DNA from 2 places in the Pseudomonas sp. NPDC089752 genome. Region 2 is predicted to be linked to the other one. Evidence: predicted binding sites of a transcription regulator. Region 2 holds the regulator's gene; the other holds the start of a gene.
What was found. Region 2 encodes sigma-54, which starts transcription at its own class of promoters, with help from an activator protein. Its sites were predicted from a motif close to ANTGGCATNNANNTTGCTNT; they were not measured.
Positions count from the first base shown of each region.

Region 1: a site for sigma-54 is predicted at 3,726-3,745, ahead of ACIPZF_RS12000 (CmpA/NrtA family ABC transporter substrate-binding protein). Genes of this name have one in related genera too.

Region 1 covers NZ_JBIVGP010000006.1:141,216-149,102, forward strand. Annotated here, with positions in the region: gene ACIPZF_RS11985 (protein kinase) at 1-511, opposite strand, end outside; gene ACIPZF_RS11990 (nitrate/nitrite transporter) at 521-1,732, opposite strand; gene ACIPZF_RS11995 (ANTAR domain-containing response regulator) at 1,894-2,469, opposite strand; gene ACIPZF_RS12000 (CmpA/NrtA family ABC transporter substrate-binding protein) at 2,481-3,683, opposite strand; gene ACIPZF_RS12005 (quinone-dependent dihydroorotate dehydrogenase) at 3,813-4,838, shown strand; gene rmf (ribosome modulation factor) at 4,935-5,150, opposite strand; gene rlmKL (bifunctional 23S rRNA (guanine(2069)-N(7))-methyltransferase RlmK/23S rRNA (guanine(2445)-N(2))-methyltransferase RlmL) at 5,712-7,887, shown strand, end outside.
Region 2 covers NZ_JBIVGP010000004.1:69,033-76,919, reverse strand. Annotated here, with positions in the region: gene ACIPZF_RS07815 (ZIP family metal transporter) at 1-142, shown strand, start outside; gene ACIPZF_RS07810 (HPr family phosphocarrier protein) at 249-521, opposite strand; gene rapZ (RNase adapter RapZ) at 541-1,395, opposite strand; gene ptsN (PTS IIA-like nitrogen regulatory protein PtsN) at 1,398-1,862, opposite strand; gene hpf (ribosome hibernation-promoting factor, HPF/YfiA family) at 1,875-2,183, opposite strand; gene ACIPZF_RS07790 (RNA polymerase factor sigma-54) at 2,263-3,756, opposite strand; gene lptB (LPS export ABC transporter ATP-binding protein) at 3,932-4,657, opposite strand; gene lptA (lipopolysaccharide transport periplasmic protein LptA) at 4,658-5,182, opposite strand; gene lptC (LPS export ABC transporter periplasmic protein LptC) at 5,169-5,741, opposite strand; gene ACIPZF_RS07770 (KdsC family phosphatase) at 5,750-6,274, opposite strand; gene ACIPZF_RS07765 (SIS domain-containing protein) at 6,289-7,263, opposite strand; gene ACIPZF_RS07760 (ATP-binding cassette domain-containing protein) at 7,511-7,887, shown strand, end outside.

The DNA of each region.
Region 1 (7,887 bases), on a different contig from region 2:
CTGGCTGCAGCTCACCGTCCAGGTAGTCGACCAGCAGGTGCTCGTCCAGGCCCAGTGCGCGTTTGAGCACGTGCTGCATGCCGGGCTGGTCCCACACGTGGTCTTGGCTCAAGCACTGCAGGCGGCCAGCGTGCCAGCGATAGGCACGGCAGTCGCCGATGTGCGCCAGGGTAAAGCGGCGCCCACGCAATACCAGCGCGCTGAGCGTGGTCAACAGCGGCTGGCTGCCCTGAGCACGCAGCCAGCGATTCTGTGCCAGTAACAGGCGGTCAAGGGCCTGAGCCACAGCCCAGGTTGCGGGGGTTGCATAGTAGTCCATGGCCAGCGCCTGCAGGCTGGCGCGTGCTGCCAGGCCGCCATCCGCGCACTGGCTGACGCCGTCGGCAAGGGCGAACAGGTAGCCTTTGCTGGCGGCAAGCTCCGGCGCCGGGGTGACCAGGCGCAGGGCGTCCTGGTTTTCGGCGCGTGGCCCTGTGGCGCTGGCCTGGGCAAAGCTCAGTTGCAGGCTCATCGATAGGCCTCAGACCCGCGCTGCAGTCACTGCAGCCGAGCCCCAGGTGGTGCGCCAGCGTTGCTTGACGCCATGCAGGCCGAACCAGGCCAGCAGGCCGAGGCTGGCGAACAACCACAGGCCCAGCTGATAGTCGCCGGTATGCTGCTTGATGGTGCCAAGCCCCGCTGCCAGCAGGAAGCCGCCGATGCCGCCGGCCATGCCGATCAGGCCGGTCATCACGCCGATCTCCTGGCGGAAGCGTTGTGGCACCAGTTGAAACACCGCGCCATTGCCGGCACCAAGGCCGAGCATGGCGCTGACGAACAAGGCCAGGGCCGCAGCGGCGCTGGGCAGGTTGAAGCCAACGGCGGCAATGCAGATGGCGGCCACGCTGTACATGCCCAGCAACGTACGGATGCCGCCGAAGCGGTCGGCCAGGGCGCCGCCCAGCGGGCGCATCAGGCTGCCGGCGAAGACGCAGGCGGCGGTGTAGTAGCCTGCGGTAATCGGGCTCAGGCCATACTGGTCGCTGAAGTAGCCGGGCAGCGCGCTGGCCAGGCCGATGAAGCCGCCGAAGGTGACGCTGTAGAAAAACATGAACCACCAACTGTCGCGGTCGCCCAGGGCTTTGAGGTAATCGGCCATGGCCTTGGGTTTGGGTCGTTGTGGTGCGTTGCGCGCGAGCAAGGTGAACAGGACCAAGGTCATTACCAGCGGGATCACGGCGAAGCCGAACACGTTGTTCCAGCCGAAACCTGCGGCCAGCACCGGTGCCAGCAACGCGGCGAAAACGGTGCCGGAGTTGCCCGCACCGGCGATGCCCATGGCCTTGCCCTGATGCTGCGGCGGGTACCATTGCGAGGCGAGGGGCAGCGACACGGCAAACGAGGCGCCCGCTACGCCGAGAAAGACGCCAAGCAGCAGGGCCTGTTCGTAGGTGTGCACGCCCATGTACCAGGCGCTCGCCAGGGCGACGATGACGATCACCTGGCCGATCAAGCCGGCGGTCTTCGGTGACAGGCGGTCGACCAGCAGGCCCATGACGAAGCGCAGCACCGCGCCCGCCAGAATCGGCGTGGCGACCATCAGGCCGCGCTGCTGTGTGGTCAGTTGCAGGTCGGTGGCGATCTGCACCGCCATCGGGCCAAGCAGGTACCAGACCATGAAGCTCAGGTCGAAGTACAGGAACGCGGCGAACAGCGTGGGCACATGCCCGGATTTCCAGAAGCTGGTAGTCATCGAACACCTCACTCGGCAATGCAACGGAAACGAAAAGACGCCGCTACCCGGTCCACTGGCGTGGAAAGGAGAGCGACGTCTTTGTCGGGGTTTGTGGGCAACCGCCGTTGGCTACCGGTGTGGTTTACCGAGCAAAAGGTGGGCCAACACTGCTGGCGGCGCTAACCCAGCATTTCGTGCATGGCGATGATCTGCTCGGCCACCTGGATCAGCTTCTGCTGCCGGCTCATGGCCTGCCGACGCATCAGGGTATAGGCCTGCTCTTCGTTGCAATCCTTCATCTTCATGAGCAAGCCTTTGGCCTGCTCGATGCGCTTGCGCTCTGCCAACTGCAGATCGCGCGCCAGCAACTGGGCTTTAAGGGCCTGGTCGCTCTCGAACCGGGCCATGGCAACATCGAGGATCGGTTGCAACCGGGCGGCGTGGATACCTTCGACGATGTATGCGCTGACGCCTGCCTGGATCGCCTGGCGCATCACCCCAGGGTCATGTTCGTCGGTGAACAGCACGATCGGCCTTGGCTGGTCGCGGCTGACCATCACCACTTGTTCCATGACATCGCGGTCGGGCGAGTCGGTATCGATCAACACCACATCCGGTCGCACCGTTTCGACGCAGGCGGGCAGGTCGATGGTCAGGTCTGGCGCTTCGATCACCTCGAAGCCGGCTTCGCGCAACGCTGCCTTGAGGCGGCCGAGCTTGTTCTGGGTGTCGTCGATGAGCAGGATGCGCAGCATGGTGAGCCCCCTCACAAACCGGTACGGGCATTGGGCGTATCGCCCAAGGCATGCAGGCGGAAGCTGCGGGCATAGCCGTGCGGGTCGCTGCCGTCCCAGCGGATGCCGTCGATCAGCAGGCTGCTGCGCATGACCGAGGCGGGGCAGGGCACGCCGAGGGTGTCGGCGGCCTCGTGATACAGCCTCAGTTGCTGCACCTGACGGGCTACGCCGAGGTAGTCGGGGTCGTCGCGCAGCAGGCCCCATCGGCGGAACTGGGTCATGAACCACATGCCGTCGGAGAGGTAGGGCAGGTTGGCCCGGCCCTGGTCGAACAGGCGCAGGGTATGTGAGTCCTGCCAGTGGTTGCCGAGGCCGTCCTGATAGTCGCCGAGCAGGCGCGGTTCGACAGTCTCCAGTGGCGTATCCAGGTAGGCACTGCCGCTGAGCAGTTGCGCAGCGCTGCGGCGGTTTTCCTGGCTTTGCTCGATGAAACGGCTGGCAGCGAGGATCGACTTGATCAGTGCGCGTGCACTGTTGGGGTACTGTTCGGCGAAGCTGCGCGCGCAGGCCAGGACCTTTTCCGGGTGATCGGGCCAGATCGACTGGCTGGTAGCCAAGGTGAAGCCCTGGCCCTGGGCGACGGCAGCGGCGGCCCAGGGTTCACCGACGCAGAAGCCATCGATGCGGCCAGCCTGAACGTGCGCCGCCATCTGCGCGGGTGGCACCACCACACTGTTGACGTCGTGCAGCGGGTGGATGCCCTGGCTGGCCAGCCAGTAATAAAGCCACATGGCGTGGGTGCCGGTGGGGAAGGTCTGGGCGAAGGTCAGTCGCGCACCGCTCTGGTGCACCAGACGCGCAAGTGCTTCAGGGCTGGTCACGCCCTTGCGCTGCAGGGCAGGGGACAGGTTGATGGCCTGGGCATTCTGGTTCAGCCCCATGAGCACCGCCATGTCGCTGGCCGGCACGCCGCCAATGCCCAGGTGCACGGCGTAAACCAGGCCGTACAGGCAGTGCGCGGCATCCAGTTCGCCGCTGGCCAGCTTGTCACGCAGGCTGGCCCATGAGCCCTGGCGCTTGAGGTTGAGGGTCAGGCCGTGCTGCTGGGCGAAGCCCTGGGTGGCGGCTACCACCACCGAGGCGCAATCGGTGAGGGCCATGAAGCCGATATAGAGGCTGGGTTTTTCCGGCGCGTCGCTGCCGTTGACCCAAGCCAGAGCAGATGTATTCACGTAGATCCTCGCCTGTACGGATTAGGCAGTCGTACAGGCGATGTAGCAACGCATGTGCCAAGGCGCTGTCATGCTGGGCGCGCGCTGGCTATAATCGCAGCCTCATTTGCCCCTGAGCCTTGCCCGCCCATGTATACCCTGGCCCGCCAGCTGCTGTTCAAGCTTTCTCCGGAAACTTCCCACGACCTGTCCCTGGACCTGATCGGTGCCGGTGGCCGTCTTGGGCTCAACGGCATGCTGTGCAAGCAGCCGGCGGCGCTGCCGGTGAACGTGATGGGTTTGAACTTCGCCAACCCGGTGGGACTGGCCGCCGGCCTGGACAAGAATGGTGCGGCCATCGACGGCTTTGCCCAGCTGGGTTTCGGCTTCGTCGAAATCGGAACCGTGACCCCGCGCCCTCAGCCGGGCAACCCGAAGCCACGGTTGTTCCGCCTGCCGGAAGCGACGGCGATCATCAACCGCATGGGTTTCAACAACCTGGGCGTCGATCACCTGCTGGAACGCGTGCGGGCTTCGCGCTATGACGGTGTGCTGGGTATCAATATCGGCAAGAACTTCGACACCCCGGTCGAGCGCGCGGTCGACGATTACCTGATCTGCCTGAACAAGGTCTACACCGAGGCCAGCTACATCACCGTCAACATCAGCTCGCCCAATACTCCGGGCCTGCGCAGCCTGCAGTTTGGCGACTCGCTCAAGCAACTGCTCGATGCCCTGGCCGAGCGCCGCGAACAGCTTGCCGGCGAACATGGCAAGCGTGTGCCGTTGGCGATCAAGATCGCGCCGGACATGAGCGATGAAGAAACCGCGCTGGTAGCAGCAACGCTGATGGAATCGGGCATGGATGCGGTGATTGCCACCAACACCACCATGGGCCGTGAAGGCGTCGAAAACCTTCCGCATGGGGGGGAGGCGGGCGGCTTGTCGGGTGCACCTGTGCTGCAGAAAAGCACGCATATCGTCAAGGTGCTCTCGGGCGAGCTGGGTGGCAGAATGCCGATCATCGCGGCGGGTGGTATTACCGAAGGCCGGCATGCCGCCGAGAAGATCGCCGCCGGGGCGAGCCTGGTGCAGATCTACTCGGGTTTCATCTACAAAGGGCCAGCGCTTATTCGTGAAGCGGTGGATGCCATTGCAGCCATGCCTCGGGTATAAAGGCAGCCATAAAAAAGGGCCCCATCAAGGGGCCCCTGGGCCTTCGCCCGCCGCCCGGATGGGGCGTGCATGGTAAATCGAATTCAGTGTCCTCGATCAGCCAACGGCGTGATTTTCGTTGAGTCTATGGATGCCAGCGGTGCCAGTCATTCCGTCCCAGTTATCACCGCGACCTTCGCGCCAGCCGTTGATCCAGGCTTGGCGAACAGAAGGAAGATTGAAGGGGCAAAGTTCGCGGGATTTGCCGGTGACCCCGTATTGGTAGCCACGTGAATATGCTCTTTCCAACGGATCACGCTTAAGTCTTCTCATAGGGTGTTGCCCTCACTTGTTGACTGTAATGTCCCGTCGGCCTCTCCGAGGCCGGGCAGAGTCGTTCTGCCGGTGTGCGCCCGCTGCCGGCGTGGCGGGCTGAAAGTGCCGCCTCATTGCGAAGCGGCCTGAGACCAGTTCTAACGAATGCGAGTCACGGTGTGAATGATCGATTTGTCATAAGCAGGTAACCTTTCCGTGGGTGAGGGGATAAGTAAATAAATGCGACTCAACCTTGTTTAGCGTTTGGCCCGCTGTGATCGGGGTTTGCTGAACATTGACGTCATTTCGCCAGCGTTGCGGCGGGGTGACAGAAATAATTGGTAATGCGACGAAGGGTCACATGGATCCCGAAGTCGGCAGAAATTATTGGTACTGCCTGATGATCTAAGCTGTTTCTGCCACCGGCGAGAGCAGATCGATCAGGCGGCCCGGCCCGCCCACCGCACTTATCCGTGCGGGGGAGGCCACTCGGACGCTTGCTGGAAGGGCGTTCGGGCAAACATCGGCGGGGCGATGCGTCGCCTCGTCACTCAAACAGCCCAAGGCTCTGGAATACTCATGTCGGACCGTTTCGAACTCTATCTCACCTGCCCCAAAGGCCTGGAAGGCCTGCTTGCCGAAGAGGCCAAGGGCCTTGGCCTTGACCAAGTGCGTGAGCACACCTCGGCCATTCGCGGCGAAGCCGACATGGAAACCGCCTACCGCCTGTGCCTCTGGTCGCGCCTGGCCAACCGCGTGCTGCTGGTGCTCAAGCGCTTCAACATGAAGAACGCCGACGACCTGTACGACGGCGTCAACGCTGTCGACTGGGCCGATCACCTGGCAGCCGACGGCACCTTGGCCGTGGAGTTCAGTGGCCATGGCTCGGGCATCGACAACACCCATTTCGGTGCATTGAAGGTCAAGGACGCGATCGTCGACAAGCTGCGCAACCGCGAAGGCCTGCGCCCGTCGGTGGAGAAGATCGACCCGGACGTGCGTGTGCACCTGCGCCTGGACCGTGGCGAGGCGATCCTCTCGCTCGACCTCTCCGGCCACAGCCTGCACCAGCGCGGCTACCGCCTGCAGCAAGGCGCCGCGCCGCTCAAGGAAAACCTGGCAGCTGCGGTACTGATTCGCGCTGGCTGGCCACGCATCGCCGCCGAGGGCGGCGCCCTGGCCGACCCGATGTGCGGCGTCGGTACTTTCCTGGTCGAAGCCGCGATGATCGCCGCCGACATGGCGCCGAACCTCAAGCGTGAGCGCTGGGGCTTCAGCGCCTGGCTGGGCCATGTGCCGGCCACCTGGCGCAAAGTCCATGAAGAGGCCCAGGCCCGCGCTCAGGCTGGCCTGGCCAAGCCACCGCTGTGGATTCGTGGCTACGAGGCCGATCCGCGGCTGATTCAGCCGGGGCGCAACAACGTCGAGCGGGCAGGCCTGGGCGACTGGATCAAGATCTATCAGGGCGAGGTCGCCAGTTTCGAGCCGCGTCCGGATCAGAACCAGAAAGGCCTGGTCATCAGCAACCCGCCGTATGGCGAGCGCCTGGGTGACGAAGCCAGCTTGCTGTACCTCTACCAGAACCTTGGCGAACGCTTGCGCCAGGCGTGCATGGGCTGGGAGGCGGCCGTGTTCACCGGCGCGCCGGAGCTTGGCAAGAAGATGGGCATTCGCAGCCACAAACAGTACGCGTTCTGGAACGGCGCGCTGCCGTGCAAGCTGCTGCTGTTCAAGGTGCAGCCTGACCAGTTCGTCACTGGCGAACGCCGCGAGGCTCAATCGGAAAATACCGATTCGCCTCGCCAGGTACCGGTGGCCAGCGAACCGGCCCGCCTTTCCGAAGGCGCACAGATGTTCGCCAACCGCCTGCAGAAAAACCTCAAGCAACTGGGTAAGTGGGCGCGCAAGGAGCAGGTGAGCTGCTACCGCCTGTACGATGCCGACATGCCCGAGTATGCCCTGGCGGTCGACCTCTATGAGGATTGGGTGCACGTGCAGGAATACGCCGCGCCGCGCTCGATCGACCCGGAAAAGGCTCAAGCGCGCCTGCTCGACGCTTTGTCGGCGATTCCGCAGGCCCTGGGCATTGACCCGCAGCGCGTGGTGCTCAAGCGCCGCGAGCGGCAGAGCGGTACCCGCCAGTATGAGCGCCAGGCTACCGAAGGGCGTTTCCAGGAGGTCAGTGAAGGCGGCGTCAAGCTGCTGGTCAACCTTACCGACTACCTGGACACCGGCCTGTTCCTCGACCACCGCCCCATGCGCATGCGCATTCAGCGCGAAGCGGCCGGCAAGCGCTTCCTCAACCTGTTCTGCTATACCGCCACGGCCAGTGTCCATGCGGCCAAGGGCGGTGCCCGCAGCACGACCAGCGTCGATCTGTCCAAGACTTACCTGGACTGGGCGCGCCGCAACCTGTCGCTGAACGGCTTCTCCGAGCGCAACCGCCTGGAGCAAGGCGATGTCATGGCCTGGCTGGAAGCCAACCGCGACAGCTATGACCTGATCTTCATCGACCCACCGACCTTCTCCAACTCCAAGCGCATGGAAGGGGTGTTCGACGTGCAGCGTGACCACGTGCAGTTGCTCGACCTGGCCATGGCGCGCCTGGCCCCGGGCGGCGTGCTGTACTTCTCCAACAACTTCCGTAAGTTCCAGCTCGATGAGCACCTGGCGGCGCGGTATGCGGTGGAGGAAATCAGCGCGCAGACCCTGGATCCGGATTTCGCGCGTAACAACCGTATCCATCGCGCCTGGC
Region 2 (7,887 bases):
CTGCGCGGCGGGGGCGATGTTGCTGGTGGTGACCCAGGAGATCATTCCCGAGTCGCGTAGCAATGGCCATCACCGCTTGGCTAGCCTGGGGCTGTGTGTTGGCTTCTGCTTGATGATGGTGATGGATACGGCGATGTCGTAAGCACCGCAACCCCCGTAGGAGCGGCTTCAGCCGCGATCACCGGCAAAGCCGGTGCCAGCCACCGCGTCGCTCGCATCGCGGCTGAAGCCGCTCCTACAAGGGCTTTTCATTCGCCTTCGTCGAAATAGTTGTCGATCAACGCCACCAACGCATCCAGGGCATCACTATCCTGCTCACCTTCGGTGTGCAGGTGCACCTGGGTGCCTTTGCCCGCCGCCAGCATCATCACCGCCATGATGCTCTTGCCATCCACCAGCTTGTCTGGCGCGCGCCCCACCCGCACCTGGCAGGGGAAGCGCCCGGCCACGCCAACGAACTTGGCGGCCGCCCGGGCATGCAGGCCCAGCTTGTTGATGATGGTGATTTCACGGGCGGGCATCGTGGTGCGGATCCTGTGGCTAAAGGTCGCGGTGGCGGACCTGGACGTTTTTCAATGACTGCTGCAGCAACTGGCCAAGGCGTTCGGTGATATAGACCGAGCGGTGGTGACCGCCGGTGCAGCCGATGGCAATGGTGACATAGGCACGGTTGCTGGCGGCGAAGCGTGGCAGCCATTTGAGCAGATAGCTGGAGATATCGGAAAACATTTCTTCGACATCCGGCTGTGCGGCCAGATATTCGATAACCGGCTGCTCCAGGCCAGAATGCTCACGCAGCTCAGGCTTCCAATAGGGATTGGGCAGGCAACGCACATCGAATACCAGGTCGGCATCGACTGGCATGCCGCGCTTGAAACCGAACGATTCGACCAGAAATGCGGTGCCGGGCTCAGGTTGGTTGAGCAGGCGCAGCTTGATCGAGTCGCGCAGCTGGTACAGGTTGAGGTTGGTTGTGTCGATCTTGAGGTCGGCAAGGTCCGCAATTGGCCCGAGCAGTTCGCTTTCCACCCGGATCGCTTCGGCCAGCGAGCGGTCCGCGTTGGTCAGCGGGTGGCGTCGTCGAGTTTCCGAGAATCGCTTGAGCAGGGTATCTTCGTCGGCATCGAGAAACAGCACATCACACTGGATATGCCGACTACGGGCTTCCGCAAGCAGGTCGGGGAAGCGCGACAGATGGCTGGGCAGGTTGCGCGCATCGATCGACACCGCCACCTTCGGCTGCTGCAACTCGGTGTTGATCAGCGCGTTCTCTGCCAACTGCGGGAGCAAGCCGGCAGGAAGGTTGTCGATGCAGTAATAGCCGTTGTCTTCCAACACATCGAGGGCGGTACTTTTGCCGGAGCCGGACCGGCCGCTAACGATGATCAGGCGCATATTCAGGCCTCGTTCTGAACGTCCAGGACTACCTGGTAAAGGGCATCGCTGCTGGCGGCACTGCGCAGACGGTCGCGCACATCCTTGCGATCGAGCATGCTGGCGATCTGGCGAAGCAGTTCGAGGTGGGCGTCAGTGGCTGCTTCTGGCACCAGCAGGACGAACAGCAAATCGACTGGTGCGCCATCTATGGCGTCGTAATCGATCGGAGCGTCCAGGTGCAGCAGGGCGCTAACCGGGCCAGTGCAATCTTTGATGCGGCAGTGGGGAATGGCGATGCCATTGCCGAAACCGGTGGAGCCGAGTTTTTCCCGAGCGATCAGCTTTTCGAAGACGTCTTGCATCTCCAATTCGGGCACTTGTTCGGCAATCAGGGTGGCGACCTTTTCCAGGGCGCGCTTCTTACTGCCGCCCGGCACGTTCACCAGGGAACGGCCGGGGGTCAGGATGGTTTCAAGTCGGATCATGGATGAGGGGGATCAGCGGGCAGCCGCACCTTGCAGCAAGCTTTGCTGTTTTTCCTTGTGTTTTTTCAGTTGACGGTCGAGCTTGTCGGCCAGGGCATCGATCGCTGCATACATGTCTTCGTGTTCGGCGTTGGCAACCACTTCTCCACCGGGAATCTGCAAGGTCGCTTCGACCTTCTGCTGCAGCTTCTCGACTTTCATGATGACCTGCACGTTGGTGATCTTGTCGAAGTGACTCTCCACCCGGGCGAGCTTTTCAAGCACATAATCGCGCAGCGGTTGGGTGACTTCTACATGCTGTCCACTGATATTGACTTGCATACAGCTTCTCCTTTGTTGCCCGTGCATAAAGAGGCAGGTGTTGCACCTGCCCCACAAACGCTGTGGCACATCTCAGGGGCTACATCAGTCGCTTGCGCTCGCTCGACGGTGCGATGCCGAGGGACTCGCGGTACTTGGCGACGGTGCGACGGGCGACCTGGATGCCTTGTGCCTCCAGTAAACCAGCGATCTTGCTGTCACTCAATGGCTTTTTCTGATTTTCCGCCGCAACCAGTTTCTTGATGATTGCGCGGATCGCCGTGGACGAGCATTCGCCGCCTTCCGAAGTGCTGACGTGGCTCGAGAAAAAGTATTTCAGTTCGTAGATGCCGCGGGGTGTATGCATGAATTTCTGCGTGGTCACCCGCGAAATGGTCGACTCGTGCATGCCCACTGCTTCGGCGATGTCATGCAGCACCAGGGGCTTCATCGCCTCGTCACCGTGATCGAGGAAGCCGCGTTGATGCTCGACGATCTGCGTGGCCACCTTCATCAGCGTTTCGTTGCGGCTCTGCAGGCTCTTGATGAACCAGCGTGCCTCCTGCAACTGGTTGCGCATGAAGGTGTTGTCGGCGCTGGTATCGGCGCGACGCACGAACCCTGCGTACTGCGGGTTGACGCGCAGGCGCGGGATTGCCTCCTGATTCAGCTCGACCAGCCAGCGATCGCTGTCCTTGCGCACGATGACATCAGGCACCACGTATTCCGGCTCGCTGGATTCGATCTGCGAACCCGGGCGCGGGTTGAGGCTCTGCACCAGTTCGATGACCTGACGCAATTCGTCTTCCTTGAGCTTCATGCGGCGCATCAGCTGGCTGTAGTCGCGCCCACCGAGCAGGTCGATGAAGTCGCTGACCAGGCGCTTGGCCTCGGCCATCCACGGCGTGCTGGCGGGTAGCTGGCGCAACTGCAGCAGCAGGCATTCGCCCAGGTTGCGCGCAGCAATGCCGGCAGGTTCGAACTGCTGGATGCGGTGCAGTACCGCTTCGACCTCGTCGAGCTCGATGTCAAGCTCCGGGTCGAAACCGGCGCAAATCTCTTCGAGGGTGTCTTCCAGGTAGCCCTGGCCGTTGATGCTGTCGATCAGGGTGACGGCGATCAGGCGGTCGGTGTCGGACATCGGTGCCAGGTTCAGCTGCCACAACAGGTGGCTTTGCAGGCTCTCGCCGGCGGATGTGCGGGTGGTGAAATCCCACTCGTCGTCATCGTTGCTCGGCAGGCTGCTGGCGCTGGTCTGGTAGATGTCTTCCCAGGCCGTGTCGACCGGAAGCTCGTTGGGGATTCGCTCGCTCCACTCACCGTCTTCCAGGTTTTCGGCACTGGCGGTGCTTTCCTGGAAACTGTTGTCCTGAACTTCGGCGACCGGTTTGTTCTCGGCGTTGTCCGCCATCGGGTCACTGTTGTCGAAGTCGTCGCCGTCTTCCTGACGTTCGAGCATCGGATTGGACTCCAGCGCTTCCTGGATTTCCTGCTGGAGGTCCAGGGTGGAGAGCTGAAGTAGGCGGATGGCCTGTTGCAACTGCGGGGTCATCGTCAGTTGCTGGCCCATTTTTAGGACGAGCGATGGTTTCATGGCTGGGGCTAAATACCTTGTTCGCCGGCGCGCATGCGCCATCCACTACACGAGGGCGCCGGAGCGCCAAATTCAAGCAAGTTTTATGCCTTAAATTGTAGCGTTTGCCTAGAGCACTGTAACAACTTAAGCCCCATCAAGGCGGCAAAGCCCGTGCTCCAGGCACGTCCTGGGATCAGAGCCGGAACTCGTGGCCCAGGTAAACTTCCTTGACCAGCTCATTGGCCAGGATGGTCTGCGCATCGCCTTCGGCAATCAATTGGCCGTCGTTGACGATGTAGGCGGTTTCGCAGATATCCAGTGTCTCGCGGACGTTGTGGTCGGTGATCAATACACCGATGCCCTTGGCCTTGAGGTGGTGGATGATCTGCTTGATGTCGCCGACCGAAATCGGGTCGACACCGGCAAAGGGTTCGTCCAGCAGGATGAACTTCGGTGCGGTCGCCAGGGCGCGTGCGATCTCGACGCGGCGGCGCTCGCCACCGGACAGGCTCATGCCGAGGTTGTCGCGGATGTGGCTGATGTGGAACTCCTGCAGCAGGCTTTCCAGCTCCTTGCGACGGCCCTCGCGGTCGAGCTCCTTGCGGGTCTCGAGGATGGCCATGATGTTGTCGGCCACCGACAGCTTGCGGAAGATCGAGGCTTCCTGCGGCAGGTAGCCGATGCCGGCGCGTGCGCGGCCGTGCATGGGCTGGTGGCTGACATCGAGGTTGTCGATGCGCACACGGCCCTGATCGGCCTGGACCAGGCCGACGATCATGTAGAAGCAGGTGGTCTTGCCGGCGCCGTTGGGGCCGAGCAGGCCGACGATCTGGCCGCTGTCGATCGACAGGCTGACGTCGCGCACGACCTGCCGACCTTTGTAGCTCTTGGCCAGGTGCTGGGCTTTGAGGGTTGCCATTTACTCGGCCTTCTTCTTCGGCTGGATCACCATGTCGATACGCTGACGCGGAGCGGTGACGTTGCCGCCACGACCGGCGGTCGCCACCTGGGACTTGGTGTTGTAGACGATTTTCTCGCCTTCGGTGGTGTTGCCTTCGTTCTCGACCTTGGCGCGGTCAGTGAGGATCACCGTGTCTTTTTGCGCCTGGTACTGGATGGTCACGGCCCAGCCTTTCATCTTGTCAGGCTTGGCAGTGCTCTGCTGTTGCTCGAAATAGGCCAGGTTGCCCACCGAGGTGACCACGTCGATGTCGCCGTTGGCGGCACGGGTCATGGTCACGGTGTTACCTTTGATCATCATCGAACCTTGGGTGATGATCACGTCACCGGTATAGGTGGCCACGCCTTGCTTGTCGTCCAGGTGCGCGTTGTCGGCCTGGATGCGTATCGGCTGGTCACGGTCGGTCGGCAGGGCGAAGGCGCTCGCGCTTCCCAGTGCTGCGCTCAGGCTGAGCAAAAGGGGGAGGGTTTTAACGAGCCTCATACTGTCCTCTTACGTTAGAGAGCAGGTCCATCCTGCCTTCTTTCAAATACGCTTTCATTCCTTTGCCCGTAGTCGTGCCACCGGCGCCGTCGATTCTAACGGCTTGCTCGGTCTGCGCATATTGCTTCTGCGGGAACACAGTCATGCGTGAACTGGTAATGATGGTTTCACGCTGCTTTTCGTCGGTACGGGCGACTCGAACCTTGTCGATCAGTTCGACCTCGGTGCCATCGGGGTTGACCTCGGCGCGTACGCTCTGCACGTGCCAGGGATATTCGGTGCCCCGGTACATGTGCAGGTCGGGCGTGGTCACCAGTGTGACCTCGGTGGCCTTGAGGTGTTCGACCTTGTCGGCGGTCATTTCGTATTGCAGCTTGCCGTCGGGCAGAAACTGCACGCTATGGGCGTTGATCGCGTAATAGTCGATGGCGCTTTCGTCGACCTGCGCCACCGGCTTGTCCATGAAGCTCTCGGGGCTGACATTCCAATAGCCGATGGCCACCAGCAGGGCGGCGATTACCGCGAGCAGCGCAAAATTGCGGGCTTTCTTGCTGAACATGGGTAGCCTTACAGGTAGTTGGCGTTGGCAGCGTCCAGGGTGCCCTGGGCCTGCATGATAAGTTCACAAAACTCGCGCGCGGCACCTTCGCCACCACGTGCCTGGGTCACGCCATGGGCGTGCTGGCGTACGAACGGCGCGGCGCTGGCCACGGCCATGCCCAGGCCGACCCGGCGAATCACCGGCAGGTCGGGCAGGTCGTCGCCAAGATAAGCGACTTGCTCATAGCTTAGGCCCAGTTCGGCGAGCAGGCCGTCGAGTACCACCAATTTGTCCTCGCGGCCCTGGAACAGGTGCGGGATGCCGAGGTTCTTCGCCCGGCGCTCGACCACCGGGGTCTTGCGCCCGCTGATGATCGCCGTGGTCACGCCCGAGGCCATGAGCATCTTGATGCCCTGGCCGTCGAGGGTGTTGAAGGTCTTGAATTCGCTGCCGTCCTCGAGAAAGTACAGGCGGCCGTCGGTAAGTACGCCGTCGACGTCGAATACGGCCAGTTTGATGGCTTGGCCGCGTTGCATCAGGTCGTGGGTCATTTGCACTGTCTCCTCTACATCACGCCGGCGCGCAGCAGGTCGTGCATGTTCAGGGCGCCGGTCGGGCGCTCTTCCTTGTCCACCACCACCAAAGCGCTGATCTTGTGGTCTTCCATGATCTTCAGGGCCTCGGCGGCGAGCATTTCGGCGCGGGCGGTCTTGCCGTGCACGGTCATGACCTGGTCGATCAGGGTGGTATGCACGTCGATGCTGCGGTCCAGAGCGCGGCGCAGGTCGCCGTCGGTGAAGATCCCGGCCAGCTTGCCGTCCGCTTCGACCACCACGGTCATGCCCAGGCCCTTGCGCGACATTTCAAGCAACGCGTCCTTGAGCAGGGTGCCACGTTGCACTTGCGGCAGTTCATCGCCGGCGTGCATGACATTCTCTACCTTGAGCAGCAAGCGCCGGCCCAGTGCACCGCCTGGGTGGGAGAAGGCAAAGTCTTCAGCGGTGAAACCACGGGCCTCGAGCAGGGCGATGGCCAGGGCGTCGCCCAGTACCAGGGCCGCAGTGGTCGAGGAGGTCGGCGCCAGGTTGAGCGGGCAGGCTTCTTGAGCGACGCGCGCGTCAAGGTTGGCTTCGGCGGCTTGGGCCAGCGGCGAGTCGGGGTTGCCGGTCAGGCTGATCAGCTGGATGCCCAGGCGCTTGATCAGCGGTAGCAAGGTGACGATCTCGGCGGTGCTGCCAGAGTTGGACAAGGCCAGGATGACATCGTCACGGGTGATCATGCCCATGTCGCCATGGCTGGCTTCGGCCGGATGCACGAAAAACGCCGGCGTGCCGGTACTGGCCAGGGTTGCGGCGATCTTGTTGCCGATATGCCCCGACTTGCCCATGCCGACCACCACGACTCGGCCCTTGCTCGCCAGGATCAGCTCGCAGGCCTTGACGAAGTTGGCATCGATACTGGCCGCCAGGCCTTGTACGGCCTCGATTTCCAGGCGCAGGGTGCGCTGGGCGGACTGGATCAGCTCACTGGATTGGCTCATGTCGAAAAGCAATGCCTGATGAAAAGGCGGCGATTATAGCCGCAATGGAAGAAAGCCTCACCCTTTCGATTGCTGTAACAAATGTCATCAAAGCCTGTCGTTGGCCTGAACGACGCGTTTCATGGCCTTGGGGGCGCCCGCTCTGCGGTGCTATAGTTCGCCGCAATTCGGCCCGCCAGGGGCGCGTGTGCCTTCAAGAAGAGGGCAGGCGTCCACTAGAACGAGGCTGCACTAGCAAGGAGTCTAGATGAGTGTGGATAGCGCCTACGCGGTCGAGTTGAAGGGCGTCACCTTCAAGCGCGGTTCGCGCAGCATTTTCAGCAATGTCGACATACGCATACCCCGCGGCAAGGTCACTGGCATCATGGGGCCTTCGGGGTGCGGCAAGACGACGCTGCTGCGCCTGATGGGCGCGCAACTGCGTCCGTCCAGCGGCGAGGTCTGGGTGGCCGGGCAGAACCTGCCAAGCCTGTCGCGCAGCGACCTGTTCGACGCGCGCAAGCAGATGGGCGTGCTGTTCCAGAGCGGCGCACTGTTTACCGACCTCGATGTGTTCGAGAACGTGGCCTTCCCGCTGCGCGTGCACACGCAGCTGTCGGACGAGATGATCCGCGACATCGTGTT